Regions from separate parts of the Arthrobacter sp. BC5 genome, predicted to be linked through region 3. Evidence: riboswitches for the same ligand, from Rfam matches in the RefSeq annotation. Region 3 holds a riboswitch; each other region holds the start of a gene.
What was found. A riboswitch is a leader RNA that binds a small molecule or an ion and turns the genes downstream of it on or off. The one in region 3 is predicted to bind cyclic di-GMP.
Positions count from the first base shown of each region.

Region 1: linked by a shared signal. The riboswitch ahead of AC1MFI_RS01450 (LamG domain-containing protein) and the one ahead of AC1MFI_RS06740 (glycoside hydrolase family 26 protein) in region 3 are both predicted to bind cyclic di-GMP.
Region 2: linked by a shared signal. The riboswitch ahead of AC1MFI_RS07340 (response regulator transcription factor) and the one ahead of AC1MFI_RS06740 (glycoside hydrolase family 26 protein) in region 3 are both predicted to bind cyclic di-GMP.

Region 1 covers NZ_CM155273.1:348,939-359,440, forward strand. The annotation lists gene AC1MFI_RS01440 (response regulator) at 1-321, shown strand, start outside; gene AC1MFI_RS01445 (NADPH-dependent F420 reductase) at 356-1,042, shown strand; gene AC1MFI_RS01450 (LamG domain-containing protein) at 1,091-2,299, opposite strand; cyclic di-GMP riboswitch class I at 2,317-2,391, opposite strand; gene AC1MFI_RS01455 (glycosyltransferase) at 2,675-4,747, shown strand; gene opgC (OpgC domain-containing protein) at 4,744-7,335, shown strand; gene AC1MFI_RS01465 (DnaJ family domain-containing protein) at 7,343-7,987, opposite strand; gene AC1MFI_RS01470 (glycoside hydrolase family 13 protein) at 8,265-9,923, opposite strand; gene AC1MFI_RS01475 (carbohydrate ABC transporter permease) at 10,039-10,502, opposite strand, start outside.
Region 2 covers NZ_CM155273.1:1,576,567-1,587,068, forward strand. The annotation lists gene AC1MFI_RS07310 (MarR family winged helix-turn-helix transcriptional regulator) at 1-66, opposite strand, end outside; gene AC1MFI_RS07315 (MMPL family transporter) at 166-2,316, shown strand; gene AC1MFI_RS07320 (response regulator transcription factor) at 2,461-3,237, shown strand; gene AC1MFI_RS07325 (sensor histidine kinase) at 3,234-4,763, shown strand; gene AC1MFI_RS07330 (DUF6221 family protein) at 4,875-5,135, shown strand; gene AC1MFI_RS07335 (hypothetical protein) at 5,246-5,701, shown strand; gene AC1MFI_RS07340 (response regulator transcription factor) at 5,707-6,522, opposite strand; cyclic di-GMP riboswitch class I at 6,660-6,734, opposite strand; gene AC1MFI_RS07345 (LysR family transcriptional regulator ArgP) at 6,835-7,737, opposite strand; gene AC1MFI_RS07350 (LysE/ArgO family amino acid transporter) at 7,806-8,408, shown strand; gene AC1MFI_RS07355 (hypothetical protein) at 8,493-8,717, opposite strand; gene AC1MFI_RS07360 (EAL domain-containing protein) at 8,955-9,671, shown strand; gene AC1MFI_RS07365 (DUF2252 domain-containing protein) at 9,750-10,502, shown strand, end outside.
Region 3 covers NZ_CM155273.1:1,463,041-1,473,542, forward strand. The annotation lists gene malQ (4-alpha-glucanotransferase) at 1-1,416, shown strand, start outside; gene AC1MFI_RS06715 (NAD(P)/FAD-dependent oxidoreductase) at 1,471-2,436, shown strand; gene AC1MFI_RS06720 (hypothetical protein) at 2,542-2,970, opposite strand; gene AC1MFI_RS06725 (multidrug effflux MFS transporter) at 3,154-4,443, shown strand; gene AC1MFI_RS06730 (hypothetical protein) at 4,393-4,644, opposite strand; gene AC1MFI_RS06735 (DNA-formamidopyrimidine glycosylase family protein) at 4,946-5,755, shown strand; gene AC1MFI_RS06740 (glycoside hydrolase family 26 protein) at 5,796-6,938, opposite strand; cyclic di-GMP riboswitch class I at 7,047-7,121, opposite strand; gene AC1MFI_RS06745 (peroxiredoxin-like family protein) at 7,394-8,065, shown strand; gene AC1MFI_RS06750 (GNAT family N-acetyltransferase) at 8,089-8,547, shown strand; gene AC1MFI_RS06755 (aminoacyl-tRNA deacylase) at 8,570-9,043, opposite strand; gene AC1MFI_RS06760 (LacI family DNA-binding transcriptional regulator) at 9,159-10,181, opposite strand; gene AC1MFI_RS06765 (sugar phosphate isomerase/epimerase family protein) at 10,296-10,502, shown strand, end outside.

The DNA of each region.
Region 1 (10,502 bases), 1.1 Mb from region 3:
GACCGGCTCCTCCGCACCGCGGCGGGGACCGGCCCGGGTCGCGGCAACGCGCCGTCGGGCCTTGCCGTGGCCACGACGGTCACGACGCCGAAAGGACTCTCCGCACCCACGCTCGACGCCGTCATGCTGGACCTCCGCGGCCATGGGCGCGGGACGTCGGCGTCCGATGTCGCCGAACGGCTCGGCATGGCCCGGGTGAGTGCGAGGCGCTACCTCGAGTTCCTCGTGTCACGGGGACAGGCGCGGATCGTCCCCCAGTACGGTTCGGCGGGACGTCCCGAGAAGTTCTACGTCTGGACGGACGACGCGCGGAGCACCTGAGGAATAACCACGGCCCGGGGATGTTGTGGTGGGAATGACTGAGAACACGACGGACCAGACAGGCGCCGGGCGCAGCACCATCGGTTTCATCGGCAGCGGCAACATCGGCTCGCAGCTCGCGCGCCTCGCCGTCGCTCGCGGCTACCGGGTCGTCATGAGCAATTCCCGCGGGCCCGAGACGCTCCGGGACCTCGTCGGAGAGCTCGGTGAGCGCGCCCGCGCCGGGAGCGTCGAGGAGGCGGCTGCGGAGGGCGACGTCGTCGTCGTCACCATCCCGCTGAAGGACATCGGTTCCGTTCCCGTGGAGCCGCTCGCCGGGAAGCTCGTGATCGACACCTGCAACTACTATCCCCAGCGGGACGGCCGGATCGCCGAGCTCGACGACGAGAGCACGACGACGAGCGAGCTGCTGCAGCGACACCTCCCGGGTTCCTCGGTGGTGAAGGTGTTCAACAACATCCACTTCGAGCAGCTCACCACCGACGGTACGCCTGCCGGCACTCCCGACCGGCGGGCCCTGCCGATCGCGGGTGACGACTCCGACGCGAAGCAGGCCGTGATGGAACTCCTCGACGAGTTCGGCTTCGACGCCGTGGACGCCGGGCCCCTCGCGGAGGGCTGGCGCTTCCAGCGCGACACCCCCGGCTACGGCACCGTGCATGACGCGGACGGCATGCGCGAGGCACTTCGCCAGGCCAGGCGCTACGCCGAGATGGGCTGAGCCGGACCTCCTCGGGAGGCGCAGCCCGGGGCGGGTCGACCAGCCGGGCTACCGGGTGGCGATCACGACCGGCGAGCAGCGCGTCGCGTCACACACCTGGTACCTCGCGGAGGTGCCTTTAGCAGTCGTCGTGTAGCGGCCCGAATTGGCGATGCTGGTCCGCACTCCGTTGGTCACGAGCGTCACGGTCGAACCCGTGGCGCCCGTCCAGCTGAGCGTGGTCGAGGTGGCGCTGCGGACCTTCGTGCTCGTCGCGGTCAAGGCGATCGCGGGAGCCGGCGGAGTTGGAGTCGCGGTAGGGCTCGGAGCCGGCGAGGGCGTCGGGCTCGGGGTCGGGCTCGGGGTCGGGCTCGGGGTCGGGGTCGGCGTCGGGGTCGGCGTCGGCGCGACGACCGGGGGCGTCACCACGGGCCCGGCCGGGACGAAGGAGAAGTCCCGGATGACGACCTTCTCGGGCTTCACATGCGCCGGGTCGCCGCCCCCGCCGCCGGTGACCCAGAGGTTGAAGTGGACGGTCTCGCGGGCCGGCTCGGGCACGTTCTCGCCCTGCTTGACGGTGCGCTTGAGCAGCGTCCCGGAGGAGCCCTCCCCCGCGAAGGTCTCGAAGGTGAGCTTGTCCGGCTCCCAGATCAAGCGGTGCGTGAGGACGGGATTGCTGGTGACGCCGAAGACCGCGGTGTCGTTGCCGAGTCCCGGCGGCTTGCCGGCGTCGAACCAGTAGCCGTGGCCCTGGGTGATCGGCCAGACCTGGTTGTAGCTGCTGCCACCACCCCACGAACTGGCCTCGCACAGGTCGATCTCGTTGAAACCGGGTGCCACGGCGGGGTCGTAGGTGAACAGGCAGCCCCACACCACTTCCTTCTGCAGCGTGGTGAGGTCCTTCTCGATCGTGGTGCTGTACGTGCCGTAGCCGAAACCGTGCCGCGTGGTGTTGAACTCCGCACCGATGGCCGACTCCCCTGTCGGATTGGACAGGGTCATGGTCACATGGCCATTGGCGTCCGGGGTGCTCACGTTGGCCGCAGCGAACCGCCCGTTGTAGGTCGGGGCCCCGGCCGACCAGCGCTTCTCCCAGTTGAAGCCCTTCCAGGAGAAGTCGCCCACCGGTCCGGGATCCGCGGCCGGGGGTGTGTCGCCGGCCGCGACGGGCCCGGGAACCGAAGCCATCAGCAGAACGGCGAGGGCGGCGCCCAGGATGGATCTCCGGCCGCCGGGCATTCCTCGGTGGGCGCGGGACAGGAGGGTCGAAGGAGGCATGGCTGAGACCTTTGCTGTTCGATGGCCCGGCTGACCCCGTGGGTCCCGTGGCTTTGCGTCACCGGCTCGCACCGGTTTTGCCCTTATCGCTGAGCGGCTGCATGCAGCGGTGCCGCCGGCCCTGGTGACGGGTCCCTCGACACCTCAATCCTCCCGCGGGCCCCGTCCGGCAGGACCTTCCGTAAGCGCAGGTATTGCTCAATATTGGCGCACTCCCGCCTCACGTAGGGCGCCGTGCCTCCACTCGGGTAACTTGGTTTCATGCTTCATGGTCCCCGCGGACCCGGTGAGCGTCTCAGTGCGCCAGCCCGGCACACACAAGTCACCGCAGCAGTGCCCGCGTGCACGGAAGCAGGAAGTGGAGCGTGCTGAAGCATGGAGATCACGTCACCAGGTGATCCGTCCGTCGATGACGGACGTGGAGGCAAACGGGATGACTCCTTCGGGGGCAGGACGCTCCTGATCCGGTCGATCGTCCTCGTGACCGCGGTCCTGGGACTGAACTACATCGTGTGGCGCTGGCTCTACTCGATCAACTGGGAGGCCTGGTGGATCGCCATCCCGCTGGTGCTGGCGGAGACCTACTCCCTGATCGACTCCCTGCTCTTCGGCTTCACGGTGTGGAGGTTGAGGAAGCGGCAGGCCCCCGAGGCCCCGCCCGGCCTGACCGTGGACGTCTTCATCACCACCTACAACGAGCCGCTGGACCTCGTGCTCACCACGGCACGCGCAGCGAAGAAGATCCGCTACCCGCACAACACCTGGATCCTCGACGACGGGAACCGTGCCGAAGTCCGTGAAGCGGCGGAAGCCGAGGGCATCGGATGGATCACGCGGTCCGCTGACTGGAAGGACATGCCGCGGCACGCCAAGGCCGGCAACCTCAACAATGCGCTGATGTCCACGGACGGCGAGTTCCTCGTCATCCTCGACGCCGACCAGATCCCCGATCCGCTCCTCCTCGACAAGACCCTGGGCTACTTCACCAACGAGAAGATGGCACTGGTGCAGACGCCGCAGGTGTTCATCAACGTGCCGGACTCGGACCCGCTGGGCAGCCAGGCGCCACTGTTCTACGGCCCCATCCAGCAGGGCAAGGACGGGTGGAACGCGGCCTTCTTCTGCGGCTCGAACGCCATCATCCGCCGGGAGGCGCTCATGCAGCTCGGCGTCACGCGCTACGTGACGGAGATCGAACTCGCCCTGTACAAGGCGCTCAAGACCTCGGACAAGGTCATCGCGAGGGCCAAGAAGAACCTGGGCGCGGACAACGAGCGCGTGAGCGAGGCCCTGGACCTCGTGGCGAAGGACCTGCGCAGGGTCCGTCGCCGCCTACGGAAGGGTGACGGGATCTCCGAGGTCACCTACGAGTTCCAGCAGCGGGTCGCGGCAGTCACCCGAGGCCTCGTGGCGGCGGACATCGCGGCCTTCCACGAGGACCTGGCCTCGCTCGAGGACCTCGGCATCGAGGGCCTGGGGACCGGGCTGCAGGGCGCCTCCGCAAGCACTCCCGGCCTCGCCGTCGTCGACGACGCCGCGCTCGACCAGCTGGCGCAGCGCTCGTGGTCCCCGCTCGCCGCGATCGACGCCGTCCGCGTCCTGATCGAATCCGTCAACGCCGACCGCAGCGGCGAGGCGCAGGCGGTGATGCCGATGGCCACCATCTCCGTCACCGAGGACATGGCCACGTGCATGCGCCTGCACTCGCTCGGCTGGGAATCGGCGTACCACCACGAGAAGCTGGCCGACGGGCTGGCGCCCGAGGATCTCAACTCGATGCTGACCCAGCGCCTGCGCTGGGCCCAGGGGACCATCCAGGTGATGTTCCGCGAGAACCCGTTCGCGCAGAAGGGCCTGACGTTCGCCCAGAAGCTCATGTACGGGGCCACCATGTGGAGCTACCTGTCCGGTTTCGCCGCTGTCGTCTACATCGCTGCGCCGATCATCTACCTGCTGTTCGGGATCCTGCCGGTCAACTCGATCAGCACCGAGTTCTTCGTGCGGCTGATCCCGTTCCTGCTGGTCAACCAGCTGCTGTTCGCCGTGGTCGGCAAGGGCGTGAAGACGTGGCGCGGGCAGCAGTACTCGCTCGCCCTGTTCCCCGTCTGGATCCGCTCGATCACCTCGGCGTTCGGCAACGTGTACCTCGGCCGGAGCCTCGACTTCGCCGTCACCCCCAAGACCCTCCAGCAGGACAACACGCTCCGGTGGGACCTGGTGAAGCCCCAGCTGTGGGCCATGGGCCTGCTGGTCGCCGCCGTGATCGTCGGCATCATCCGCATGCTCACGGGGCAGGCGGACATCCTCGGGACGTCCGTCAACATCGTCTGGGTCATCTTCGACCTCGTCATCTTCAGCGTCATCGTCGAAGCCGTCCGCTACCGGGGCTACGAGCACTACCAGGCGGACATCGCGAAGGCGAAAGCCCGCCAGGAAGCGAAGGGATGACTCCCGTCCTTCTACGGGGCAGGCGACGGTGGACGGAGGGTTGGGCCCTGACGGCCGCCCTGCTCCTCGCACTCCTGGCCGGAGCCGCGCCCGCACAGGCGACGGCCGGCGGCCTGCCCTCCACCACGGAGGGAAGCGACCAGGCGCCCGTCGAGGATCCGACCGGGCTCGCGGAGGGCCGATACTTCGGTCCCGAGCTCGACTGGTCCGTCGACAACGCCCGCGCCTATGCCGACCGCACCGGGATCACGCCGTCGTTCTTCAGCCGGCCCGTCGCCTATCCGCTCGATGCCGACGCGGAGCGCGACCTGGTCGATCTGGCCCGGCAGGAGGCGCCGCTCGGCGCCGTCGCCGTCGTGTCCCTCGAACCATCGAAGCCCCTCGCCGAACTGACGGAGGGGGACGCCGAGCACCTCGCCGACATCCTCGGGCGCATCAGCGACGAATTCCGCACCGGTTTCTTCCTCCGCTTCGCCCCGGAGATGAACGGCACCTGGTTCGGCTGGGGCCAGCAACCCGACACCTACGTCGAAGCCTTTCGCACCGTGGCCGACGAGGTCCACGCCCGGGTGCCGTCCGCCGCGATGGTCTGGGCGCCGTCGTACGCTGCCGGCTACCCGTTCACCGAGGCCTACGGTGCCGTGGAGGGCCTCGGCTCCGGCACCGCCACCGCCCTCGACACCAACGGCAACGGCCTGATCGACGGTGGCGACGATCCCTACCGGCCCTACTACCCCGGCGACGACGCCGTGGACTGGGTGGGCCTGTCCCTGTACCACTTCGGCAGCTACGAGCAGGGCGCGACCAGGAACGCCGATGGTACGCGCCAGTACTCCGGCGCGATCACCACGTCCGTGCTGCCCGAACCGGGAAAGTTCGCCGACCAGCTCGCAGGCACCTACGGTGCGGCTCCTGGCGCTCCCCGCATCGACTTCGCGAAGGAGTATGCCGCGGGGAAGGGCAAACGGTTCCTCGTCCAGACGGCCGCCCTCCACGATCCCGAAGACCCCGACAGCGCTCCCGAGGCGGAGATCAAGCGGGCATGGCTGAATCAGGTGTTCGACCCCGCCCTCGCCGAGGAGTATCCCGAGATCGGCATGGTCGCCTGGCTCGAGGCATCACGCACGGAGCCCGAGGCCCAGGGCCATACGGTCGACTGGGGCCTCGGTGGGGACGATGCGACGGCTGCGGCCCTCCGCAGTACCCTCGACGCGGCGCCCGGTGTCCGGCTCGGGCCGATCACCGAGGTGGTTCCGCAGGAGGACGCGAACGAATCCACCAGGCAGGTGTGGCAGGCCGGCGCACCGGTCAGTGCAGTGATGGGCTGGCTCGTCCTCTGCGTCGTCGGGCTCTTCGGCCTGGTACTCCTGGCCGGGGTGGCCAGGCGCGTGGTGCCGCAGTGGCGCTACCCGGACGAGCAGGCGTCGCGGGACGCCCGGATCGACCTGCTGCGCGGCTGGATCATCACCTCGGTGGTCGTCACCCACATCGAGATCGCCGGCCCCTGGTCCTTCATCTCCCGCAACCTCATCGGGACCATCACCGGCGCGGAACTGTTCGTCCTGCTGTCCGGCGTCGTGCTCGGGATGGTGCACCCCATCGCGGTCGAGCGCCGCGGAGCCGTGGAGGCCGCGAAGGGGACCACCCGGAGGGCCGGCAAGCTCTACCTCACGTCCCTGGCCGTGGTCCTCACGGTCTACCTGCTGTCCCTCGTGCCCTTCATCGACGCGACCGAGCTGACCACCTTCACGGACCGCGGCACGGGCGGGGCGGGCATCGAGGCCGCGGGCCGCGTGTACGACCTCTACCCGAACATCACGCGCCTGTTCGACTACCCGCCGGCCGGGTACGCGGTCCGCGACCTCGTGCTCCTGACCATGGGGCCGTGGGCCTTCAACATCATGGGCCTCTACGTGGTGCTGACACTGACGGTCCCGCTGCTCGTCCTGATGCTCCGCAAGAAACTGTGGTGGCTGCTGCTCGCCATCAGCTGGACGCTCTACATCGTGGACAGCATCTTCCACCTGCGCGTCCTCCCCTCGCAGTTCCAGGACGTGTTCCCGCTGCTCACCTGGCAGGTGATCTTCGTGCACGGCGTCGTCCTCGGGTACCACCGTCGCGCCGTCATCGACGCGCTCAGCACCCACCGCGGGAAGATCTTCGTGGGCGCGGCGACCGGCGCCTATGCACTGGCGCTGGGAACCCTCTGGCTGAACCACGCCCTGGGACTCGATCTCGCCTTCATCCCGGCGGGCTTCTACCAGACCCTGTACGAGTCCGGGTACGTGCGCGTGTTCCTGCAACCGGGGCGGCTGCTCAACATCGCCTTCTTCATCCTTGCGGCGCACGTGATCCTGACCTCGTTCTGGAAACCCATCAACGCACTGACGGGCTGGCTGTACATCCCGCTGGGCCGCGCGAGCCTGTACGTGTTCATCGTCCACGTGTACTTCGTGCTCGCCGTCGCGAACATCCCCGGGCTCGACCGCGCGAGCGCCTGGCAGGGACTCGTGATCCACTCCGTCGTGGTGCTCGCCATCTGGGCGATGGTGAAGAAGAAGGTGCTGTACCGGGTCATCCCGAACTAGCCGCGGCTCAGTCGGTGCCGCGCCAGATCCGGCGCCAGAAGGAGGTTCTGGGCGGCTCCGGCGGGGCCGCGGCCTCCGCCGTGCGGCGGGCTGCCTCCCGGCGTTCCCGCCAGCGCTCCACCTCGGCATCGACGTCGCGCAGTTTCGTGATCACGGGCGGACCTCCGAGGAGCTGGCGCCGCGCGTCGATCACGCGGTGGTTGAAGTCCTCGAGGACCTCGCGGACCTGCTGCTCGGTGTACTGGCGGTCGAGGCGGTCGTCGAGTTCGGCGTCCTCCGTGCGCAGCAAAATGGCCCGCGGACCGAGCCCGGTGATGTTCTCGCGCTGGATCAGTCCCTTGACCCACCAGTCCGGATCATGGGCCTCCCCCAGCCCGGGGATCGGCTTACCGGCGAGCGCCAGGTTGTCGAAGTCCCCGCGCGCCACCGCCCGGTCCACGATCAGCCGCGCACGCCTGGCCTCGTCCTCGCCCTCCCGCAGCGGGGCCAGCTCCCCGTCCGCCGCCGCATCGCCGTCGTCCTGGCGGTCCCGTTCGGCCATGGCGTCGGCCGCTCCCCCACCATCCCGGGCAGCACGGTACTGGGCCGCCTTGCGCAGCCTCTCCTCGTGCTCGTGGGATCTGCTGATGCCGCTGCCCTCCGCCTCGCTCATGCCGGTCCGTCCAGTATTCCGAGGCCGCGGAGGGGCGTGCAACCGATTCTCCTGCCGACGAACGGGCTGGCCGTCGGAGGATTGTGGCTCGTGCACGCGCTGCGACGGGGCCAACCCCGTTCCGACGGCGCGTCCTGGCACGACACGCACCATTCCGTCGGAAGGGCGTGCACGAAGCAGCAGCAGTATGCCCGGCCCCCTGGCCGGGAGCGGATCGACGACGACGGCGGGTCACCTCCCTGGGGATGGCCCGCCGCCCTACGCCGTCAGGCGCGCGCTAGGCGAGCCAGGCCGTCGTGTCGCCGGGCAGCTTGCCGCCCGCCAGGGGCGAGCTGCTCAGCAGCACGGTTCCCGCGGGCAGGTCCACCGGCGTCGGACCGAAGTTGGTGACGCAGTGCCAGCCACCGGGACGCGTGAAGTGCAGGACGTCGGCGGAGGACTCGTCGATCCACTCGAAGTCCTCCTCGCCCTGCAGCTCGCGGCGCAGTGCCAGCGCCCGGCGGTAGAAGCTGAGGTGGGAGGCGGGATCGCCCTCCTGCACCTCCACCGCGTACTCGCCGAACCACTCGGGCTGCGGCAGGTGCGCGCCGCCGAAACCGAAGCCGAAGGACCGGCCGTCCTTCGTCCAGGGCAGCGGCACGCGGCAGCCGTCGCGGCCCACGTCCACGCCCCTGTTGCGGAAGAAGGTGGGATCCTGGCGGTCCTCGTCGGCGATGTCGGCGACCTCGTGCAGGCCGAGCTCCTCGCCCTGGTACAGGTACGCGGAGCCGGGCAGGGCGAGCATGAGCTGCGAGACGGCGCGTGCCCTGCGCTCCCCCAGCTCACGGTTCAGCGCCGGTTCCGTGCCTCCGGTCATCAGCCAGGCCGAACCGTCCTGGCCGCCCTCTCCGCCCTGGCCCGGCTTGCTCGTGCCGTCCGGTCCTGCCGGCGGCAGGCCGTAGCGCGTGGCATGCCGCACGACGTCGTGGTTGGAGAAGACCCAGGTCGACGACGCACCGGAGGACGTCGCCTCGACGAGGTTCTTCGTGATGATGTCGCGGAACTGGTGCGGATTCCAGTCCGCCTTGAGGAGATCGAAGTTGAACGCCTGGCCCAGTCCCTCCGGGCTCGCGTAGCGGGCACGACGGTCGGCGTGCACCCACGCCTCGGCGACGGCTGTGCGCGGCGGCGTGTACTCGTCGAACACCCTGCGCCATTCGGCGAAGACCTCGTGGACCTCGTCGCGGTCCCAGAACGGGTGCCGGCCGTTGTTGTTGCCACCCTCGGGTCCGAGCTCGGCCTTCGAGGGCAGCGGCTCGGTCATGTCCTTGGTCAGCGCGTGCGCCACGTCCACGCGGAAGCCGTCCACGCCCCGGTCGGACCAGAAGCGCAGGGTCGTGAGGAAATCGTCGCGGACCTCGCGGTTGTCCCAGTTCAGGTCGGGCTGTTCCTTCGCGAAGATGTGCATGTACCACTGGCCGTCCTCCGTGCGCTCCCAGGCCGGACCGCCGAAGACGGACTCCCAGTCCGAGGGCGGTTCGGCGCCGTCGGGGCCCTTGCCGTCGCGGAAGATGTAACGCTCACGTGCGGGAGAACCCTTCGGCGAGGCCAGCGCCTCCTGGAACCATTCGTGCCGGTTCGAGGTGTGGTTGGGCACGATGTCCGCCACCAGCTTGATGCCGGCCGCGTGCAGGGCCGCGATCATCTCGTCGAAGTCCTCGAGCGTGCCGAGTTTGGGGTCGACGTCGCGGTAGTCGTCGACGTCGTACCCGCCGTCCGCGAGAGCCGACGGGTAGAACGGGCTGAGCCACACGGCGTCCACGCCGAGGGAGGTCAGGTACGGGATGCGGGAGGTGATGCCCTTCAGGTCGCCGATGCCGTCACCGTTGGAATCGGCGAAGCTGCGCGGGTAGATCTGGTAGACGGCCGCCTGGCGCCACCAGTTCGGATCCTGCATGCGGGCGGCGAACGCTTCGGCGGACAGCTCGGTCGAGGCGTCGACTGCGGATTCGACGTCGGGGTTGACGGTGGAAGTCACGAAGTGGTCCCTTTCGATGGTTGGAGGACTGGCGTTATTTGGAGGATCCGCGCATCACGCCGGAGATGACCCAGCGCTGGGCGAAGAGGTACACGATCAGCAACGGTGCCATCGCCATGAGGTAGGACGCGAATGCGACCGGGTAGTTCGTATTGAATTGCCCCTGGAAGACGAACTGTGCCAGCGGCAGGGTCTGCGCCGACGGATCGGAGAGGATGACCAGCGGCAGCATGAAGTCGTTCCAGGCCCAGAGGCAGGTGAGGATACCGACGGTGGCGTTCATGGGGCCGAGCAGCGGGAAGATGATCCGCCAGAACACGGTCCAGGTGGTGGCGCCGTCGGTGAGGGCTGCTTCCTCGAGTTCGAGCGGTATGGACCGGATGTATGCGACGTACACGAAGATGTTGAACGAGAGCCCGTACACCGTGTAGAGCAGGATCAGTCCGAGATGGTTGTCGAGCCCGGAGATCGCGGTCTGCTTCACTACGGGCAGCATGA
Region 2 (10,502 bases), 110 kb from region 3:
GACATAGCGGTCCGTCTCGACCGTGAACTGCTGCATGAGCGCCATGAGCTCGTCCCTCGCGGCCATGATCCCTCACCTTCTTCGCCTTCAGTGTAGGTCTGTTCCCATTATCTCTATGATAGATATACTTTCCCGTAGAGATATTTGAGGAGAGGCGCGGAGGACATGAAGAACACCTGGCTGAGGGTCCTGCTGCCCGTCGTCGTCGTGCTGATCTGGCTGGTCGGCGCAGCGGTGGGCGGGCCCACGTTCGGCCGGCTCGAGGAGGTCTCGAGCAATGATCAGGCATCATTCCTCCCCGCGAGCGCGGAATCGACGGAAGCCGGTGAACTCCAGCAGCGGTTCAGCGATTCCGACGCGATTCCCGCGGTCATCGTGGCCGAGTCCGGCTCTCCGATCGATCCACGTGACCTCGGTTCGTACGAGGAGCTCGGCGCCGCACTCGGCGGAGTCGAGGGCCTCGAGCCGCCGGCCCAGGGAGCCCCCGCCGTCGCGGGGCCCATCCCGTCCGAGGACGGCTTCGCGGTCCAGTACATCGCGTTCGTCTCCTCGGACGCCGAGCTCGCCGAGGTCGTCACGGAGCTGCGCGCGGTCCTGGCTGACGAACTGCCCGACGGCGTGACCGGCTACGTCACCGGTCCGGCGGGCTTCACGAACGACCTGGTGGAGGCCTTCGGCGGGATCGACGGGATCCTCCTCGGTGTGGCGCTCGGCGCGGTGTTCATCATCCTCCTCGCCGTCTACCGCTCCATCGTGTTGCCGTTCCTCGTGCTCCTGACCTCGGTGTTCGCGCTGGCCACGTCGATCCTGCTGGTCTTCGGCTTCGCGAAGCTGGACTGGATCCAGCTCAGCGGCCAGAGCCAGGGCATCCTGTCCATCCTCGTGATCGGAGCGGCAACGGACTACGCGCTGCTGCTCGTCGCCCGGTTCCGCGAAGCGCTGGGGGAGAACGAGACGAGGTGGGAGGCCATGCGCGTGGCGTTCCGCGGGTCGGTGGAGCCGATCCTGGCCTCCGGTGCAACAGTGATCCTCGGCCTGCTCTGCCTGCTGTTCTCGGACCTCAACTCGAACAAGAGCCTCGGCCCGATTGCCGCCATCGGCATCGTGTTCTCACTCGCAGCAGCGCTGACCCTCCTCCCGGCGCTCCTGCTGCTCTTCGGCCGCGCCGCCTTCTGGCCGTTGCGGCCGCGCTTCAGTCCGGAGGCCGCGGCCGGCATCACGCCCCACCACGGAAAGCACGCGGCGCCGACCGGAGCCGGCGCCGAGACGGGGCTGGAGCGGCTCAAGGGGGTCTGGAAGCGAGTCGCCCTCCTGGTGGCCCTGCGTCCGCGCGTCGTGTGGATCGCATCGCTCCTCATCCTCGTCGCCGGTGCACTCGGTCTCACCCAGCTGCAGGCCAGCGGCGTCCCGCAGTCCGCCCTGATCCTGACGCCGTCGAACGCCGTGGACGGCCAGGAGGCCCTCGGGCGCCACTTCGACGCCGGATCGGGCAGCCCGGTCTACGTCGTCGCACCCGAGGCCGACCAGGAGACGGCCCTGAGCGTCGTCACGGCCCAGGAGGGCATCTCCGAGGCGACCGTGACCACCGATCCGACCGGCGCGACCGTCGTCGAGGACGGCCGGGTGCTGATCAGCGGGACGCTCGAATTCCAGGCGGACTCCGAGCAGGCGGAGGACGTGGTGCGGGACCTGCGCGTCGCACTCGACGACGCCGGCTCCGACGCGCTGGTGGGCGGCGTCACGGCGGTGGCGATCGACACGAACGACACGGCCCTCGCCGACCTCGTCAGGATCATCCCGATCGTGCTGCTCGTCATCCTCCTGGTGCTGATCATCCTGCTGCGCTCCGTGCTCGCGCCGGTGCTCCTCGTGGCCAGTGTGGCGCTCTCGAACGCGACGGCGCTGGGGGTCTCCGCACTGGTGTTCAACGGGGTCTTCGGGTTCGAGGGCGCGGACGCCTCGGTGCCGCTGTTCGCCTTCGTGTTCCTCGTGGCTCTCGGCGTGGACTACAACATCTTCCTCATGACCCGCGTGCGTGAGGAAGCACTGCGGATCGGCACGAGGCCCGGCATCCTCCGCGGGCTCGGGGTCACCGGTGGGGTCATCACCTCGGCCGGCATCGTGCTGGCGGCGACCTTCGCGGCACTGGGAGTCATCCCCATCCTGTTCCTCGCGCAGATCGCGTTCATCGTCGCGTTCGGTGTACTGCTCGACACCGTGCTGGTCCGCTCGCTGCTGATCCCGGCCCTCGCGTACGACATCGGGCCGAAGATCTGGTGGCCCTCGAAGCTCGGCAGGGTGCCGTCCCCGCGGTGACTCGCCGCCGGCTGGGAGTTCCCCGCACAGGGGCCGCACAGCTTCTGGAAAGGCGGGGTCTACGTCCGTGCTGGATACTGGAGCGCAAGCGCCGGGCCCCCGATCGGTCCGGCACCGCCGGCACCACCGGTATCGATGCACGACATGACGGAAGACACCCGGGTAGACACGATGACCGATGCCTCGCACCATTCCATGACGGACAACCTGCCCCGCCTCGCGCACCCGGACGGCAGCCCCATCCGCGCGCTCGTCGTCGACGACGAGACGAGCCTCGCGGAACTCGTGAGCATGGGCCTGCGGATGGCCGGCTGGAGCGTCACGACGGCGAACGACGGCCTCACTGCGGTGGCTGCGGCACGGGACTTCCGCCCCGACGTCCTGGTCCTCGACGTGATGATGCCCGGTGTCGACGGCATCGAGGCGCTGAAGAAGATCCGCACCTTCGCCCCCGACGTCCCCGCGCTGTTCCTCACGGCCAAGGACGCCGTGCAGGACCGCATCTCCGGCCTGTCCGCGGGCGGTGATGACTACGTCACCAAGCCCTTCAGCATGGAGGAACTCATGCTGCGCCTCCACCGCCTCGTCCAGCGCTCCGGCGTCGCGGCATCGGACTCCGCCGAACTGGTGGTCGGCGACCTCGTCCTGAACGTCGATACCCGGGAGGTGACCCGCAATGGAGAGGACATCGTGCTGACCGCCACGCAGTGGGAGCTACTGCGCTACCTCATGGAGAACCCGCGCCGCGTGGTCAGCAAGTCCCAGATCCTCGACAACGTCTGGAACTACGATTTCGGCGGCCAGGCCAACATCGTCGAGCTCTACATCTCCTACCTGCGCAAGAAGATCGACGCCGGACGCACACCCATGATCCACACCGTCCGCGGTGCCGGCTACGTCCTCAAGCCGGCGGCTCCGTGACCGCTTCCCCTGATGCCGGTGCCCTGCCGGGCCGCCGGCCGCTGCATCTGCGCACGAAGCTGGTCCTGGCGACGCTCGCACTGCTCACGGCGATCTGCGTGGCCATCGGCGTCTTCAGCCACCTGGCCATGAGCGACTACCTCACGCGGCAACTCGACACGGCCCTCGAGCCTGCTGCAGGGCGGGCGGGATTTCCCGGCGGGCGTCCACCGGGCGGCGGACAGCGACCATCCGGGGACGTCGACCCCGAGAATGCGGCCGGGCAGCGGCCGGGCACGCTCAACGCGGTGTTCGACGACGGAGCGGTGCTGAACTCGGCGCTCGTGCAGGACGACGGCAGCACCGAACCGCTCACCGACGCCGACCTCGACCTCCTGGAGGAGATCGATCCTGCCGCCGGCCCCGAGGAACTGACCCTGAGCACCGGCCGCTACCGGGTGGACGCAGCCGAACTGCCGGCGTACCTCGACGGCGCCGTCCTGGTCACCGGCCTGTCCACCACCGAGCGTGACAGCACCCTTGTCCGCCTCGACCTGACCGTCGCCGGGCTGTCCCTCGCGGGCCTGGCGCTCACCGGCCTCGCCGGAACGGTGATCATCCGCCGGTCGCTGCGTCCGCTCGAGGAACTCTCCGCCGTCGCGACGTCCGTCTCGCAGCTTCCGCTGTCCTCCGGCGAGGTGGCCATCCCCGTGCGGGTACCCCCTGCCGCCGCCCAGCCCGGCACGGAGGTCGGCACCGTGGGACTGGCCCTGAACGAGATGATCGACCACGTCACCAGCGCCCTGCGGGAACGGCACGCGAGCGAGACGAAGGTCCGGCAGTTCGTGGCCGACGCCAGCCACGAGCTCCGCACGCCCCTGACATCCATCCGCGGGTACACCGAGCTGATCCTCATGAGCGAGAACGTCAGCCCGTCCGGGCGGTCCGCGCTCGAGCGCGTGGACAGCGAGTCCAAGCGCATGTCCTCCCTCGTCGAGGACCTCCTGCTGCTCGCCCGGCTCGACGAGGGCCAGCGTGGCGAGGTGTCCGACGTCGACCTGACGGAACTGGTCATCGAGACCACCAGCGACGCCCAGGTGTCTGCGCCCGGGTACTCCTGGAGCCTCGACCTACCCGACGAGCCCGTCGAGGTACGCGCGGTGGAGGCCGAGATCCGCCAGGTGCTCATCAACCTCCTCTCCAACGCGCACAGGCACACCCCGCCGGGTACCGCGGTCTCCACGGCACTCGCAGTGGGGGAGGAAAGGGTGAGCATCACCGTCACGGACACGGGCACGGGCATCGACCCGGCCTTCCTCGACACCATCTTCACGCGCTTCAGCAGGGGCGACGCCGCACGGTCCGCCGGCACAGGCACTGCCACCAGCACGGGTCTGGGACTTGCGATCGTCCAGGCCCTCGTCGAAGCCAACGGCGGAACCATCAGCGTGGCCAGCGAGCCCGGGCACACCCGGTTCCGGGTGGAACTGCCGCTCCCACAGCAGGCTGCACAGGCCGTCCGCATCCAGGACCGGGAACTCCCTTAGCACGCACCCGGAGGACCGGACTGCCCGCTCGTACGGCCGGGCGCCCACGCCTGCCGGAGCCTCGGGTGGCGCAGGCTCGGGGTGGCGCAGACTGTCGCTACGCTCGAGGGTATGAATGAACTCGCCGCTTTTCTGGACGCCCGCATCTCCGAGGACGAGAAAGCCGCCCGCGTGGGTCATCTCCCCGAGGAAGTGTGGGGGGCCCGCGGCTGGTACGACCCGGAGCGGGTCCTCGAGGAGTGCCGGTCCAAGCGGCGGATCATCGACTACGCGAGTGCCGGACTCGATGAGGCCGAGGGTCTGGCCGTCCTGCGGCTGGTGGCACTTCCGTGGGCGGGTCACAGCGAGTTCAGGGCCGCGTGGAAGGCCTAGGACCACAGGGCGCCGGTTCCGTGTAAGCCCTCCCGCCGTCCTTCCACAAGCTTTGCGCAAGAAGCGGTCGATCCTGTGGCGTGACCTTCCGCCGTCGTTACCCTTGGGATGTGCCCATCCATTCGACTCCGGTAGATCCTGCCCAGCACCCGGGCGGCAGGGCGGCACACCCTGACAGCGAGGCTGGTGCGAGCGCGCCCGGGAAAGCGGCACCGCTCCTCGATGCCGCGGTGCTCCGGGACATGGAGGGTGACTTCGCGGACCCGTCGGTGGTCGGGAGGTTCGCGCGCGACGTCGCCTCGACGCTCGAGCAGAAGATCGACCGGCTCGACCAGCGGATGCGCGCGGGAGACGCGAGCGGGGCAGAGGACGCCGTCCTCAGCGTGACGGCGTCGGCGGCCATGGCGGGGGCAGTCCGCCTGGGCCACGCAGCACTCGCGACGCAGCGGCTCATCGCCACCGACGGCCTCGACGGCGCCCGGCGATCGATGCCACTGCTCCGCGCGTGCGCTGCCGATACGATCCATGCGCTGCAGGAGACATACCCCGAACGCCCCTCGACGTAGGCCGCCTAGCGTGGCGCGGTGCGTCGGGGCATGATGCGGAAGCCGACCCCGCGCACCGTGGTGATCAGGTCGGGGTCTCCCTCGCTGCGGGCGAGTTTCTGGCGGAGGTTGGCGATGTGCACCTCGATGGCACGCTCGTCCGTCCGGCTGACGAAGTTGTACCCGCGGTAGTCGCCGCCACGCGAGACGCGCACCAGTTCCTCCTTGGTCCGTACGGCGCCGTTGCTCTTCATGAGCTCGTGCAGCAGGTTGAACTCCGTCTTCGTGAGCGGCAGTTCCGCGCCGGAACAGGTGGCCGTGCGGGCCTCGCTGTCCACCACGAGGTTCCCGTTGCGCAGGAGGGTGTCGGATCCTTCCCGGGGGTCGTCGCCGGCGCCGCGGCTCTGTGCGGCCACGGCCGGCGTTGCTGACTGGGCGTGCGGATGGGCTGGGAGAAGGCGGGGGCGGCGGAGCATCGCGTCGATGCGGGCCCTCAGCTCGCGCGGTCGGAACGGCTTCACCACGTAGTCGTCCGCGCCGGCCTGCAGGGCGGTGAGGATGTCCGTCTCGTCGGCGCGCCCGCTCAGGACGATCACGTAGCAGTCGGTGGTGGAGCGAAGCCGCCTCAGCACCTCGTACCCGTCGATGTCGGGCAGCCCGATGTCCAGGGTGACCACCGCGGGATGCTGCTGCCGGACGACATCGACGCCCTCCCGGCCCGTGGCGGCGACAGTGACCTGGAAGCCCCCCTGCTCGAGGACGGCGCAGACGAGGTTGCGGATGTCGAGATCGTCCTCGATGACGACGGCGGCCCGGCGCTCACCGGCCGGGAGGCTACTCATGGCCTGACGACCCGTGGTGGCGCCGCAGCGCGCTCCAGGCGGCGCCTGGCGACGAGTGCCCCAGTACTGGCGGGATGCCCTGGGCGGAGACTGTATGGAATTGACCTGTCCTGGGCATACTCCGTGGACCTGTTCCCTTCGGCGGCCCGGCTGACCGCGTGGGTCCCGTGGCTTTGCGTCCCCGGCTTGCACCGGGTTTGCCATTGTCGGCGAGCGGCTGCTCGCCCGACGATACTAGCAATCTTGCCTGACACTTCAAGGACAGGACGTTTGGCGGTGGCGAGGGACTCTGCTGCGGCCCGGTCCACACCGTCACCTCGTCCCGGCGGCAGGCGGTCGCAGGAGGGCCGATGCGCGGCGCACCGCGTCGTCGACGGCCGCGAGCGCCGCCGAACCGTGGCGCCATTGCTGCCAGTACAACGGCACATCGACGTAGCCGTCCGGCTCCAGCGCGGTGAGGCCCCGTCCAGCGGGCTCGTTCCCGAGCTCCAGCTCGGACATGAGCCCCCATCCCATGCCGAGTCGGATCGCGTCGGCGAACTCCTGCGCCGCCGGGACGTAGTGGCGGGGCGGGTCGAGGGCGCGGAGCGTCCTCGAACGGAGGTACTGGTCCTGGAGATCGTCCTTGCGGTCGAAGACGATCACGGGGGCCGCGCCGAGATGCTCGGGTGTCGCGCCTCCACGGAACCACGTCCGGTGGAACTCGCGGGTGCAGACCGGGACGTAGCGCATGATGCCGAGGGAATGGGAGGAACACCCCGGCACGGGCTCGGCCACGGAGGTGATCGCAGCCGCAGCGGCCCCGCTGCGGAGCAGTTCGAGGGAGTACTCCTGGTCCTCCCGCAGCACTTCGATCTGCAGGGTCGCGGCGACCGGGGCCAGTGCGGGCAGCACCCAGGTGTGCAACGAATCCCCGTTGACCACGATGGTGATGCGCGGGCGCTGCCCCTCGCCGCCCGCGTCGAGCTCCGCCGCGAGATCCGCCGAGAGAAGCTCGAGCTGTCGCGCGAAGCGGACGATCGCCTGACCGGCCTCCGTGGGGCGAAGCGGCCTGGTCCTGGTGATGACAGGGCGGCCGACGGCGATCTCGAGCGAGCGGATGCGCTGACTGACGGCCGACGGGGTGACCGAGAGGGCGGCGGCTGCGGCCTCGAAGCTGCCCTCGCCCACGATGGCGGCGAGCGCCTTCGCCTGGGCCGGTTCGACGTGCTTCATAAGCAGTTCTTATCATACTGAAGAAGCTTTAGCTGGCCTGAATCATTGCCGGACCCTAGGTTGATGAGGTGATCACCACCGCTGCCACAGGCCTCGCTGCAGGCCTGACCCTGATCGTCGCCATCGGTTCGCAGAACGCCTTCGTCCTGCGGCAGGGGCTTCTCCGGTCCCATGTCCTCCTGGTCGTGGTGGTGTGCGCCGTCTCCGACCTCGTGCTGATCGCGCTCGGCGTCGGCGGACTGGGCGTGGCCATCGAGCAGGCGCCCGTGCTCCTCGAGGTGGTCCGGTGGGCGGGTGCGGCGTTCCTCGGCGGATATGCCGTTCTCGCGGCGCGGCGTGCGCTCCGGGGTGGGCGCCTTGAAGCCGCCGGCGGGCGCGCCACGTCGTGGAAGGCGGCCCTCGGGACATGCCTGGCCCTGACGTGGCTCAACCCCCACGTGTACCTCGACACGGTGCTGCTGCTGGGCTCCCTCGCGAGCACGCACGGGGCCGAGGGGAAATGGTGGTTCGCCGCCGGGGCCGGCCTCGGCAGCATCGTCTGGTTCACGGCTCTCGGCGCCGGGGCCCGTTTCCTGGCCCCGCTCTTCACCCGGCCGTGGGCCTGGCGGGTCCTGGACGCGCTGATCGCCGTCGTCATGCTCCTCCTCGCGGTGATGCTCGTCGCCCGGTAGCCGGAGGCCGGCCTCACAGCCACGGTCACCCCGGGCAGGCAACGGTGCCCGCCCGGTGCGTCGGCGTGCTCCCGGCAGCGGCTGCTACTGCTCGCCGTCGGCGCGCTCCTGGATCCAGTGCCTCGCCGCGTCGGACAGGAAGACGCCGTCGGGCCCGCGCTCGCCCATCCACCAGGAATCCGTCGCGATGAGGCCACCTGCGCGGCTGATGTCGGCGACGACCTCCGGCGTCAGTGCGTCCCCGTTGTCGGCGACGAGCCAGTCCCGCGTTTCCGGCATCACATCGTTCCACCACTGGTCAAGATCCATGCCCGAAGTATGGCATCCAGCAGTGGCGACCGGTTCCGACAGGTTCGCAGTGTGCTGAGGTCCTGAAGCTCGGTTGTCCTGGATGCCCGTGTCGACACGCCTCTGCCCGGACTTCTTCGGCACGCCTGATGCATGCCGGACCCGATATCGTTGGGCGCGGACGGAACCAGTGAGGGGGCACTTTGCATGGCATGCAGTGGCTGCGCGACATCGTCGGGACTCGACTTCGATTTCAGCATGGCTTTCCAGCCCATCTATGACGCGGTCGCCGGCCGCGTGTGGGGCTACGAGGCGCTGGTCCGGGGCCTGTCGGGTGAGAGTGCCTTCGAGATCCTGTCGAAGGTCGGTCCGGAGCAGAAGTACCGCTTCGACCAGGACTGTCGGATCAAGGCGATCGAGCTGGCGTCCCGCCTCTTTCCTGCGGGCGAGGATCTGAAGCTGTCGATCAATTTCATGCCGAACGCGGTCTACGAACCGGCTGCATGCCTTCGGGCGACGCTGCGTGCAGCCGAGCGGTGCAGCTTCCCGACGACGTCCATCATGTTCGAGTTCACGGAGGACGAGGAGGTGGCGGACACCGCCCACCTCCGGAACATCATCGCCGAGTATCGCAAGCACGGCTTCACCACCGCCATCGACGACTTCGGCGCCGGCCATGCAGGGCTGGGGCTCCTGGTCGAGTTCCAGCCGGATCTGCTCAAGATCGACATGAAGCTCATCCGAGGAGTCGACGGCAGTCCGGCCCGCCAGGCCGTCGTCACCGGCGTCGTGGGTATCGCCGACGAGCTGGGTATCACGGTGCTCGCGGAAGGCGTCGAGACCGAGTCCGAGTTCCTGTTCCTCGAGGCAGTCGGTGTCCGTCTGTTCCAGGGGTACTGGTTCGCGAAGCCGGCCTTCGAGGAGCTCCCGGACGTGAACCGATGGTGTGCGCCTGGCGTCACCGCTGTCGCTTAGCGTTCGGGAAGACGCAGGACCCGAGCCGGCCACGGCCCGGTCCGGGTGGCGGGAATGGCACAGGCGTACCGTGGGCGGATGGCAGCCACCGAATCCCGTCAGCAGCACATCGTGAGCACCCTCGTCGAGGCCCATCAGGACCTGATGGGCGTCGACCCCCTCGCCTTCCGCGCGCGGTTCCGGAAGATGGCCGCGGATCCCTACGCCTTCTATCGCGGGAGTGCGTCCCTGTTCTACACCGACATGGCGGACCTCGAGGACAGCTGGGCGGATGAGCGCACGGGCCGGGTGTGGATCCACGGGGACCTGCATGCCGAGAACTTCGGCACCTACATGAGCAACGAGGGCCGGCTGACCTTCGACGTCAACGATTTCGACGAGGCGTACGTCGGTCACTTCTCCTGGGACCTGCGCCGCTTCGTGGCGTCGCTGACGCTGCTGTGCTGGCAGAAGGCCCTGCCGTCAGAGGCTGTACGGAACCTCGCGCGCACCTACCTCGAGGCGTACCTCGGCCGGGTCGCCGACTACGTGGAGGACGAACAGTCTGCTTTCGCCTTCGGACTCGAGAACACGGAGGGCCCCATCCACCACGTGCTGCAGCAGGCCCGCGCCGCGCGGCGCACGCGACTGCTCGACTCGCTCACGCTCATCGAGGACTACGAGCGCCAGTTCCGCGACGACGGCTCGATCAGGGTGCTCGACGAGGACGAGCATGCCGAGGTGGCGGCGGCCTTCGAGCGCTACCTCGAAACCATCCCCGACAGCGAACGCTCGCGCCGCCGCGTCTTCTACCGGGTGAAGGGCATCGTGGGCAAGAAGGGCTTCGGGATC
Region 3 (10,502 bases):
CTGCGCCTAGAGGACATCCCGGAGCACGCCCGGCTCGATGCCGCAGCGCGGACGAGGATCGCGGAGCTCGCCGCAGGTTTCGCAGAGGCGAACACCGCCACCGATCTGCTGGACCGGAACGCGTCCTATGCCGCCAAACTCGAGGCGCTCGAGCTCGTCTTCGCCGTCGAGCGCCCCGAACAGCGTCAGCACGACTTCGACGCCTACCGTTCCCACCAGGGCCAGGGCCTGGCCGATTTCGCGTTGTGGTCGGCGCTCGCCGAGAAGCTCGCACCGGGCGCACCGGAATGGGACGACGTCGGGCGCCCCGGGTCTGAGGGTGCCCGCGCCTTCGCCGAGCACCACGCCGCACGGATCGAGTTCCACGAGTGGCTGCAGTGGCTCGTCGACGAGCAGTTGCAGGAGGCCCAGCTCGAAGCGACCGGTTCCGGGATGTCCATCGGCGTGGTGCACGACCTCGCGGTGGGGGTCCATCCCAGCGGGGCGGATGCGTGGGCGCTGCAGGACGTGCTCGCGTCGGGGATCAGCGTGGGTGCCCCGCCGGACATGTTCAATCAGCACGGCCAGGACTGGAGCCAGCCGCCATGGCACCCGGAGCACCTGGCCGCATCCGGCTATGCGGCCTTCCGCGACATGCTCCGCAACATCCTGCGCCACGCCGGTGGCATCCGGGTCGATCACATCCTCGGGCTGTTCCGGCTGTGGTGGATCCCGCAGGGAGCGGAGCCGGGCGCAGGCGCCTACGTCTACTACGACCACAAGGCGCTGATCGGCATCCTGGCGCTGGAGGCGGAGCGGGCAGGGGCGATCGTGGTCGGCGAGGACCTCGGCGTGTTCGAGCCGGGCGTCCAGGAGTACCTGGCCGAACGCGAGATCCTCGGCACCTCGATCCTCTGGTTCGAGCAGGACGAGGACGGGCCCCTGCTCCCGGAGGCCTACCGCGCGGGCTGCCTGACGACGGTGACCGTGCACGACCTCCCGCCGAGCGCGGGCTACCTGGCAGGCGAGCACGTGGTGCTGCGGGAGAAGCTCGGGCTGCTCAGCCGCCCGGTGGCGGAGGAACAGGCTGCGGACCGCGCCGTGCAGGACACGTTCCTCTCGCTCCTGAGGGAGCGGAACCTGCTGACGGACGGCACGGCCGGTGTCCAGCAGACCGTCGAGGCGCTGCACGCGTTCATCGCCCAGACCCCGTCGGTGCTCCTGGGGGTCGCGCTTGCCGACGCGGTCGGGGAACGCCGGACGCAGAACCAGCCCGGCACCAACGACGAGTACCCGAACTGGCGGATCCCCCTGGCCGATGCCGACGGCAGGGCGGTCCTCGTCGAGGACCTCGCCGGAAACCCTCGGTTCGCCTCGCTCGTCGCCGCGTTGGGCCTGTCCGCCGGGGACCGGGAGCACACAGGGCCCATCGCCTGATCGCAAGCACCAATTCCGTCCCCGGAAGCGTGCGCCGCGTGGTGCGATGAAGGAATGGACAGGCAGGATATGTACGACGTCGTGATCGTCGGCGGGGGAGTGTCGGGCCTGAGCGCGGCACTCGTCCTCGGACGGGCCCGGCGGAACGTCGTGGTCATCGACCAGGGAACGCCGCGGAACGCTCCGGCCGATGCCGCCTACGGGTTCATCACGAGGGACGGTACCGCTCCGGAGCGGCTCGTCGCGCTGGCCCGGCAGGACCTCGAGCCGTACGGCGTCGAATTCGTCGACGTCAGTGCCGAGGGAGCCCGGCAGGTACCGGAAGGGTGGTCGGTCGGCACTGCTGACGGTGGATCGCTCCAGGGACGGCACGTGGTCCTGGCCACGGGCCTCCGTGATGTCCTTCCCGACGTCCCGGGGGCGAGGGAGGCGTGGGGGCACGGCCTGCTGCAGTGTCCGTACTGCCATGGCTGGGAGGTCCGTGACCAGGCTCTCGGCGTGCTGGGGTCCTCTCCCACCTCGATCCACCAGGCGCTCCTGGTCCGCCAGTGGTCCGACGACGTCACCTTCTTCCCCCACACCCTCGGGCCGCTGTCCGGGGACGACGAGCGCCGTCTGCGCCGGCGGGGCGTCCGCATCGCCAAGGGACGTGTGCAGGGCTTCGCCTTCGGGCCTGCGGCCGACGACGCCCCGCGGCCGGTCAGCGGACTCCGCCTCGAGGACGGTTCCCTGGTGCCGTGCTCGGCGGTGTTCTGCGAGCCCGGGGCGGACGCAGGCCTTCCCTTGATCGACACCCTCGGGTGCGATATGCGCGAGGACGGCTGCGTGTCCACCGACGAGATCGGGCGAACCACGGTGGAGCGGGTGTGGGCTGTCGGCAACGCCGCGGATCCTGCCGCCCAGCTCGTGCCCGCGGCAGGAGACGCCTACCGGGTCGCGGTCGCCATCAACGCCCTGCTCGTTGAAGAGGACTGCGAGGTGTGCCTGGAGGCGGAGGAGGCGGTCAGCGAAGGCGTGTGACGTCCGGCTCGTCGGTGATCCGGGCCGGACGCAGGAGGGCCCCGGTTCAGCCGGGGCCCTCCTCTGCCCGGCGGGCCCAGCTGAGCGTCCCTCCCGCCGACGTCCCTACCGGCCGACGTCGGGACGGGTCTCCTCATCCTGCGCCTGGAAGGGTGTGTCGTCGACGTGGCGCGGGTCGCCGCCACTCGGACCGGTGGGCCCGGTGCTTCCCGTGTCCGTCGCGGTGACGACCGGCGGGACGTCCAGCGGGAGGTCCCCGCTGGCGCCGATGTCCAGGCCCGGGTCCTGGGGGGCCTTCGCGCCGTCGTCGCTCCCCGCACCGCGCTTCTTCAGCACGCCCTTCAGGGAATCCTGGACGTCGGGGGCCTTGCTCTTGATGGTGCCGGTGGTGGAGGAGACGCGGTCCTGCACCTTCGGGCTGTTCCAGAGTTCCCGGGCTTTGGTCTTGATCTGCTCATAGCTCTCCCGGCCCGCGCGCGTGCCGAGGACGTACCCAGCGGCCATACCTGCCGTGAAGACAAGTTTGTTCTTCATGCCGTTCTCCCTTCGGTGGACTGCGATGCATCCGAATCTAGACCACGCGGCCGGGGGCGGCGAGGGAAGTTTTCCGAGCCGTTCCTGCCGTGCAGGGAATACGCGCCCGGCAAGCCCTACCGTTCATCCGCGGCATGCAGGATGATGGGGTGGGAAAGCGTTATCCAAGACGGAGGGGCGTCAGTGGAACAGAGGGTGCGAGCGGTCCCGGTCCGCGAAGGGGACGACGAGAGCTCGCGACGCCGACCGCGCGTCCTGCTCCTCGTGACCGCCCTTGCGATGCTGCAGGTGATCTGGCCACTCACCATGGACCTGTACCTGCCGTCCTTCCCCGCGATCCGCCGGGAGTTCGGAGCGGATGAATCAGCCGTCCAGCTCACGCTGACCGGGGCCTTCATCGGGATGGGACTCGGCCAGCTCGCCTCCGGTCCGCTCTCGGACGCCGTCGGACGGGCCCGTCCGCTCGCGGTGATGATCCTCGTGTACTGCGTCGCGACAGCCTCCTGTGCCCTCGCGCCGTCCCTGGGATGGCTCATCGCGAGCAGGGCCTTCCAGGGCATGGGCTCGGCGGCGTGCGCGGTGATCGCGCTCGCGATCGTCCGGGACCTCTACGCCGGCAAGGAACTGCTCGTGTTCCTCGCCCGCCTGTCCATCGCCTCGGGAGTCTTCGTGGTCGCCTCGCCCGCACTCGGCGCCCAGCTCCTGCAGGTGGTGGGATGGCGGGGCCTGTTCTGGGTGCTCCTCGGCTACGGCGTCGTGTTGCTGTGCGTTGCCGGGGTGATCCTGCTACGGAACGAGACCAACACGCCGGACCGACGCCTGCTCCGGCGGGGCGTGCGCCTGCGGAGCGACTACGGGAGCCTGTGGAGGGACGTGCAGTTCCGCTCGGTCGCCGTAGCGGGCGGGCTCCTCTTCGCCGCGATGATGTCCTTCATGGCGGGCAGCGCCTTCCTGCTCCAGGAGGTCTTCGGGCTCACTCCCACCGGGTACGCCCTGCTGTTCGGGGCGCAGGGCGCCCTCATGGTGGTCGGCGCGCAGGCCGGCGGTCTCGTGGCCCGGCGCACGTCGCCCGTCCTCGCGGTCCGCATCGGCGCCGTGGCCCTGGTCCTCAGCGCCGTCGCCCTGCTGCTGAGCGTCGGGCTCGCTCCGCAACTGGGCGTCTGGGGGCTCATGGCTCCGGTGATGGGATTCACGACGTCGTTCGGCCTGGTGAACCCGGCGCTGCAGGCCACCGCGCTCGAGCATCACGGGCTCCGCGCTGGTACCGCCGCCTCCGTGCTGGGCGCGTCCAACATGGCGGCTGCGGCCGTGCTGGCCCCGGCCACCGGCGCGTTCGGGTTGTCCTCGCCCGTGCCCACCGCCGTCGTCATGCTGGCGTGCGCGGTCGTGGCAGGCCTGTTCCTGGTGACCGGGGTGCGTTCCTCAGGAGGATCGGCGGGCGGATCCGACGACGTCGGGACTCACGGGCGATGACTCCGGCTGCTGGTCACGGCGGTCCAGCTCCTCGGTGATTTCCTCGCGCCGGATCTCGGTCTCCAGGGACGGCTCGCCGTCACGGGCGTACTCGAAGTCGAGCTCGCGGTTGATCTTGCTGTTCAGTACCTCGATCTCGGGCAGGTCGAGGGTGGTGAGGTCTTCCGGGAAGTCTTCGGACGGCGACAGTCTGGTATTCATGGGGGCCTGTTCGGTGGTACGACGTGGAATCTGGTGCCGGGCCCGCTTCTAGACCACGCGTGCCGGGCGGAACCCGGCAAAGGGAAATAGTATCGATCGCATGTGGATAACGGAAGCCGCCGTGCCCTGCTTCGAAGCGTTCTTCGCCTCCCGGCCCGCAGTCCGTGCACCGCGTCGAGGACACCGCCCATGAGCTGCCGGAGGACGCGCGCCACCACCATCGCGGGCGCCCCGGGCGGGTTCTGCGTGGGTGGCAGGGGCTAGCCTTCTCCTGGATCGAGGACCAGGCAGGGGAGGCAGCATGCCCGAGGGTGACAGTGTCTTCCGGTTGGCCGCACGGCTCAGGAGATCACTCGACGGCCGGACGCTCAGTCGGGGGGACCTCCGTGTTCCGGCTCATGCCACCGATGTCCTGGACGGCATGCGGGTGGCGGGCCATGCGACGTACGGCAAGCACCTGCTGACCCGTTTCCACGGCGGACTGACGCTTCACACGCATCTGCTGATGCAGGGGTCCTGGACCGTCACGGCCGCGGGAAGGACGTTGCCGCACAGGCTGCTGCCGGAGGCGCGCGTGATCCTCGAGGTGCAGGACGGGCCGACGGCGTACGGACTCGACCTCCCTGTCGTCGACCTGCTGACGACCCGGAGCGAGACCGATGTCGTCGGGCACCTCGGGCCGGACCCGCTGCGGGAGGACTGGTCCGCCGACGAGGCGATCCGCAGGCTCCGCCGGAACCCCGGGGAGCGCGTCGCTGCCGCCCTGCTCGACCAGCGCAACATCGCGGGTTTCGGGAACCTCTGGGCCAACGAGCTCTGCTTCCTGCGCGGCGTCCATCCGGACACGGCGTTGGCGGATGTCGACGTCCCTGCGCTGGTGGTACTCGGGGCCCGATGCCTCCGTTTCTCCGCCCTGCAGCCGAATGCACACCAGGTCACCACGGGGAACACCCGCAGGGGTCGGAAGCACTGGGTGGCCGGCCGGGCCGGGAAGCCGTGCCTGAGGTGCGGGACCACGGTGCTCGTCAGGGGCGAGGTGCCCGGCGATCCCGGCCGCCGTCGCACCTGGTGGTGCCCGCGCTGCCAACCGTGGAGGGCCTCCTCCGGGTGACGCCCCGGCGCGTTCCGGTCAGCGTGTCGTCATCGTGTCGTCAGCGGCGGGCGGCGAGGCCCGCCGCGAAGGCATCCGCCGACGCGGTGGTGCTGTTGATGCGCCAGTCGGCTTCCTTGTTGATGTGGAACCAGACCAGGGCCACCACGTCCTGCTGCGCGGAGACGTAGCTGAAGAGGTTGCTGATCCACTGGGGCTTCGATCCACCCAGTTCCGAGGAAGCCGTCTCGGCGATCATGATGGGCTTGCCGGGAGCGATCCGGCGGAGCTGCGCGATGCCCTCCCCGAACAGTGCCTGCGGTTCCTGCCAGGTGCTCCAGGACTGCGAGGTACCCCAGTTGTAGCCGTCGAGAGCCACGAGATCGACGTAGCCGGTGCCGGGGAACAGCTGGTCCAGGGGCGTCGAGCCCCAGTAGGGCACGTTCGGGTTCCAGACCCAGCTGATGTTCGTCGCGCCCGTCGATGCCACGACGTCGTGCACGTGCTGGTACGCCGCGACGTAGTCACCCGTGCCGTTGCCGTTGACGCCCTCCGCCCACGGGTACCAGTCCCCGTTCATCTCGTGGGCGAAACGGAGGTACACGGGCTGGCCCCACTGTCCGAGCGCCACGCCCCACTCGCGGAGGTACGTGTCGAAGTCGCCCGCCGCGATGCGGTCGAGGGAGTAGGCGGGCTGGGAGGCGCCGCCTCCCCACGTCCACGGCTCCCAGGTCAGCAGGGTCTCCGCGCCGCGGGCGCGAACTGCATCGAGCTCGGCGATGGGTGGGGGCTGGTTGAAGTCCTTGTAGGAGAGCACGATCGAGGGGGCCTCGCCGGCGATGCCGGCCACCTCGTCGAGCTCTCCGCCGGCCGCCGGGCCGCCGTTGGTCCCCACGCCGAACCGGATGCTCTTGGGTCCTGTGGAGACCGGTGCGGGTTCGACGACGGCGAAGGACGCGCTCGCAGCGGCGCTTCCGGCCGTTGCCGTGACGGTTCCGGACACCGCCACCACGATCGAGGCCTGGAACGAACCCGACGCCGTGGTGGTCATGGCCACCTGGGTGGTCCCCGCGACGACCGTTCCCTTGGTCCGCTTGGGGAAGCCGGCGCCCGTCACCGTGACCGTCGTGCCGGCTGCTCCGGACGTACTGCTGAGTGTGATGGTGGCTGCTGCCTGGGCGGGCGGCGGAGTCAGGCCGACCATCAGGACGACGATCGCCGTGACGAGGAGGAGCAGGCGCGCCGTGGTTGTGCGTGCATCGCTCACGGATGCGGACTTCGCTGGAAGGAAAAGCATGATCGGCCTCGCTGGTTCGGTAGCCCGGCTGACCGCAGGGGTCCCGTGGCTTTGCGTCTCCGGCTCGCACCGGGTTTGCCCTTGTCGCCGAGCGGTTGCCCGAGCGTCCTGGTCCCCGCCGGGTCGCGGGGCCTCTTCCATTGTGCGGTGCGGCCTATCGCCAGGAGCTTGGGATGGGCCGAAGGACGACGAAGGATTGATGCAGGTCTTGCGCAGGTACGGAGGGCTCAGGGCGTAGGAGCGGCCGCACGCCGTCGGTTTCGCCGCTCTCGGGCCCGGTGCTGGGAATTTACCGGGTCCTGGACCACAATGGGTTCTGCTGCGGGTCAAGGCTCCTGCGGCGGGGGCGTTGAGGGGAACGAATGAAGCAGAGACCGGCATTCACGAATACCATCGCAACGCAGGTGGGCGAGTACAACTCCACGTTCGCGGCGCAGGTCGGCCCGGTGCTCGCAGCGGTCTTCGCGCGCGAGCAGGAGGACCTCCGCAGGGCGGGGCTCCCGAGCGGGATCGCAGGCGTCGGCGACAGGCTTCCGGATACGGTCCTGTTCGACACCACGGGGCATCGGACCCGGCTGAGTGACGCGCTCGGAGCAGCAGCGGCCATCATCGTGTTCTACCGCGGCTCCTGGTGCCCGTACTGCAGCATCGCCCTGCAGACCTACCAGCGCGAGCTGCGCCCGGTCGTCGAGGCCTTCGGGACCCGGCTCATCGCGATCAGCCCGCAGGCGCCCGAGATCTCCCTGCGTACGGCGAGCGACGCCGGCCTGGACTTCGCGCTGTACTCGGACGAGGGGAACGCGCTCGCCGCACGCCTGGGGATCGTGACCGTGCCCAGCGCGGAATCGATGCGTGCCCGGACCGCCCTCGGAATCGATGTCGCAGGGTCCAACATGGACCGGACTGCGGCCATCCCCTTCCCCACGGTGGTCGTGGTCGACGCCACCGGCACCATCCGCCTGATCGATGTTCGGGTGGACTACACGACGCGGACGGAGACCTGGGAGATCATCGACGCCCTGGTCACGCTGTAGTGGCCGCCCACAGGCAGACCCCGATGCAGCTGACCCTTGCACGCGTCCCTTTCGACGCCGCTGATGCCGAGGTCCTGCGCAATGCCCAGCAAGCAGAGCTCCACGTCCGGTACGGAAGCGAGGACCACGAGCCGGGAGATCCACCGACGGCGGAGAACGTGCCGTTCTTCCTCGTAGCGAGCACCGCCGAGGGAATGGCTGTGGGGTGCGGGGGGCTGCGTCCACTCGGACCCGGCGGCATGGAAGTGAAGCGCATGTACGTGGTCCCCGAGTTCCGTGGACAGGGGGTCGCGACCGCCATCCTCCGGCGCATCGAGGAAGAAGCCCGCACTGCCGGATGTCGGGAGCTGCGGCTCGAGACAGGCGTCGAGCAGCCTGATGCCATGCGGTTCTATGAGCGGGAGGGCTACCACCGCATCGCCAACTTCGGCGCGTACGCGGGCCAGGAGCACTCGGTCTGCTTTGCGCGCGCACTGACCTGAGCCGGACCGTCCCGATCGCGATTCAGGACGTGATGTCGCCGACCGTCGCACGCAGTGCAGCCAGTAGCGGATCCGCCTCGGTGAACAAAAGGAAGTCCCGTGAACCGGATCCCATGCCGATGCGGCGTCCTGGTATGCGCTTGTCGGCGTAGACCGGAAGAACTTGTCGGCTGCCAAGGGGTGTGATGGTTCCGGGTTCATACCCGGTGATCTCCAGGGCTGCGTCCGGCGTGACGAGTGATGCCTTGTTCACGGCGAGCAGCGCCCTCAGCTTGGACCAGTCGAGGCGGCGCGTACCCGGGATCAGGACGAACGACGTTGTGCCGCCGCTGACCTTCACCACCAACGTCTTGACACCGTCAGCGCTTGTGAGCCCCTGGGCCTGCGCTGCGTCGGCGAAAGCACCGTCTCCCTCCGCCGGCATCAGGACGACGGCCAGACCGCGGCCCTCGGCGTCGAGTTCGGACGGAAGGGGGCGGCTGGCGGGACGGTCCATGATGCCCATGCTAAAGGGAGACCCGCCATCGGCAGGGCGACATCCGGCCGCACGAGACCTTCGGTCAGGCTGCGCCACCTCCTTCGTCGATCGGAGCCAGTAGCGGGCCGGCCGCTCAGCCCGTTGTGGTGCTGGCCCTCGCCACGAGCTCGCTCGCGGGCATCGAACGGGTGTGGGTGGTCCCCGAATCGAGCACGGACAGCAGGAGTTCGGCCGCGACCCGCCCCTGCATGCCGGGGTTCCGGGACAGGGCGGTCACCGCCGGCGTGGCGAGCTGGCAGTGCAGCGAGTCGTCCCAGCTCACGATAGCGACGTCCTCCGGACAGCGCAGTCCGAGCTCGCGGAGTGCGAGCAGGCCGCCCATGGACATGAGGTCGTTGCCGAAGACCACGGCGGTGACGGGGTGGCCGGTGGGGGTCCGAAGGAGGGACAGGACGGCGCGGTGACCGGCCTCGAGGGCGTAGTTCGCCTCGTGCTGCGTCACGGTCATCCCGTACCCGGCGCCGCGCTGCCGGACGCCCCTGACCCGTTCCTCCTCGTGCAGGAACGTCCGGGGTCCCGAGACGTGTGCGATGTGGCGGTGCCCGCCTGCGTGGAGGTGGTCGACGATGGTGGCGGCGTCCACAGCATGGTCCGTCGTCGTGCCGGAGAACGGGGGTGGAGTATCCGTTTCCTGAGCGCTGTGCACCACGAACGGCAGACCCAGCCGGTCCAGCAGGGCAGGGCGGGGGTCGTCGTGCAGGTGGTCGAGAACCAGGACACCGTCCACCTTCCGCTCGCCGGCCCAGCGCTCGTAGGTGGTCCGCTCCTGCGCCGGATCCTTGCCCACCATCCGCAGCATCAGGGCCATGTCCCGTTCCGCGAGGGCGGTCTCGATGCCGGTGAGCAGGCCCATGTAGTACGGTTCGGTGCCGATCAGGACCGGGTCGGCGGAGACGACCATCCCCACGACTCCCGCCCGTGCCCGCGAGAGGGCCCTCGCGGAGGAGCTCGGGTACCACTCGAGTTCCTCGGCGAGCTCCAGGACGCGACGGCGGGTCAGCTCGCTGACACCCGGCTGGCCGTTGAGGGCGTAGGAGACGGATGCCTTCGAAATGCCCAGCCTCTTCGCCAGACCCGCAATGGTTTCCTTGGCCATGGTCTACAGCGTAGCCCCAGGAATTGCTTGACCGACCTCCGGATATCCCCTACGTTCGACGTAGTGCCTGAACCGGTTCAGTAAACCCCCACTTTCTCAGCGAGGAGAATCTCCGTGACGTATTCACTCCAGCTCTACACACTGCGGACAGCGATAGGGGAGGATCTGCCGGGCACCATCAAGCGTGTCGCGGGGCTGGGCTACACCGCGGTCGAGCCGTACAACTTCGTCGCCACCGCGGACGAGCTGGCCGAGGCGCTGGAGGCCAACGACCTCACCGCCCCTTCCGGCCACGCACCCCTCCTCCGCGCCGACCAGGAC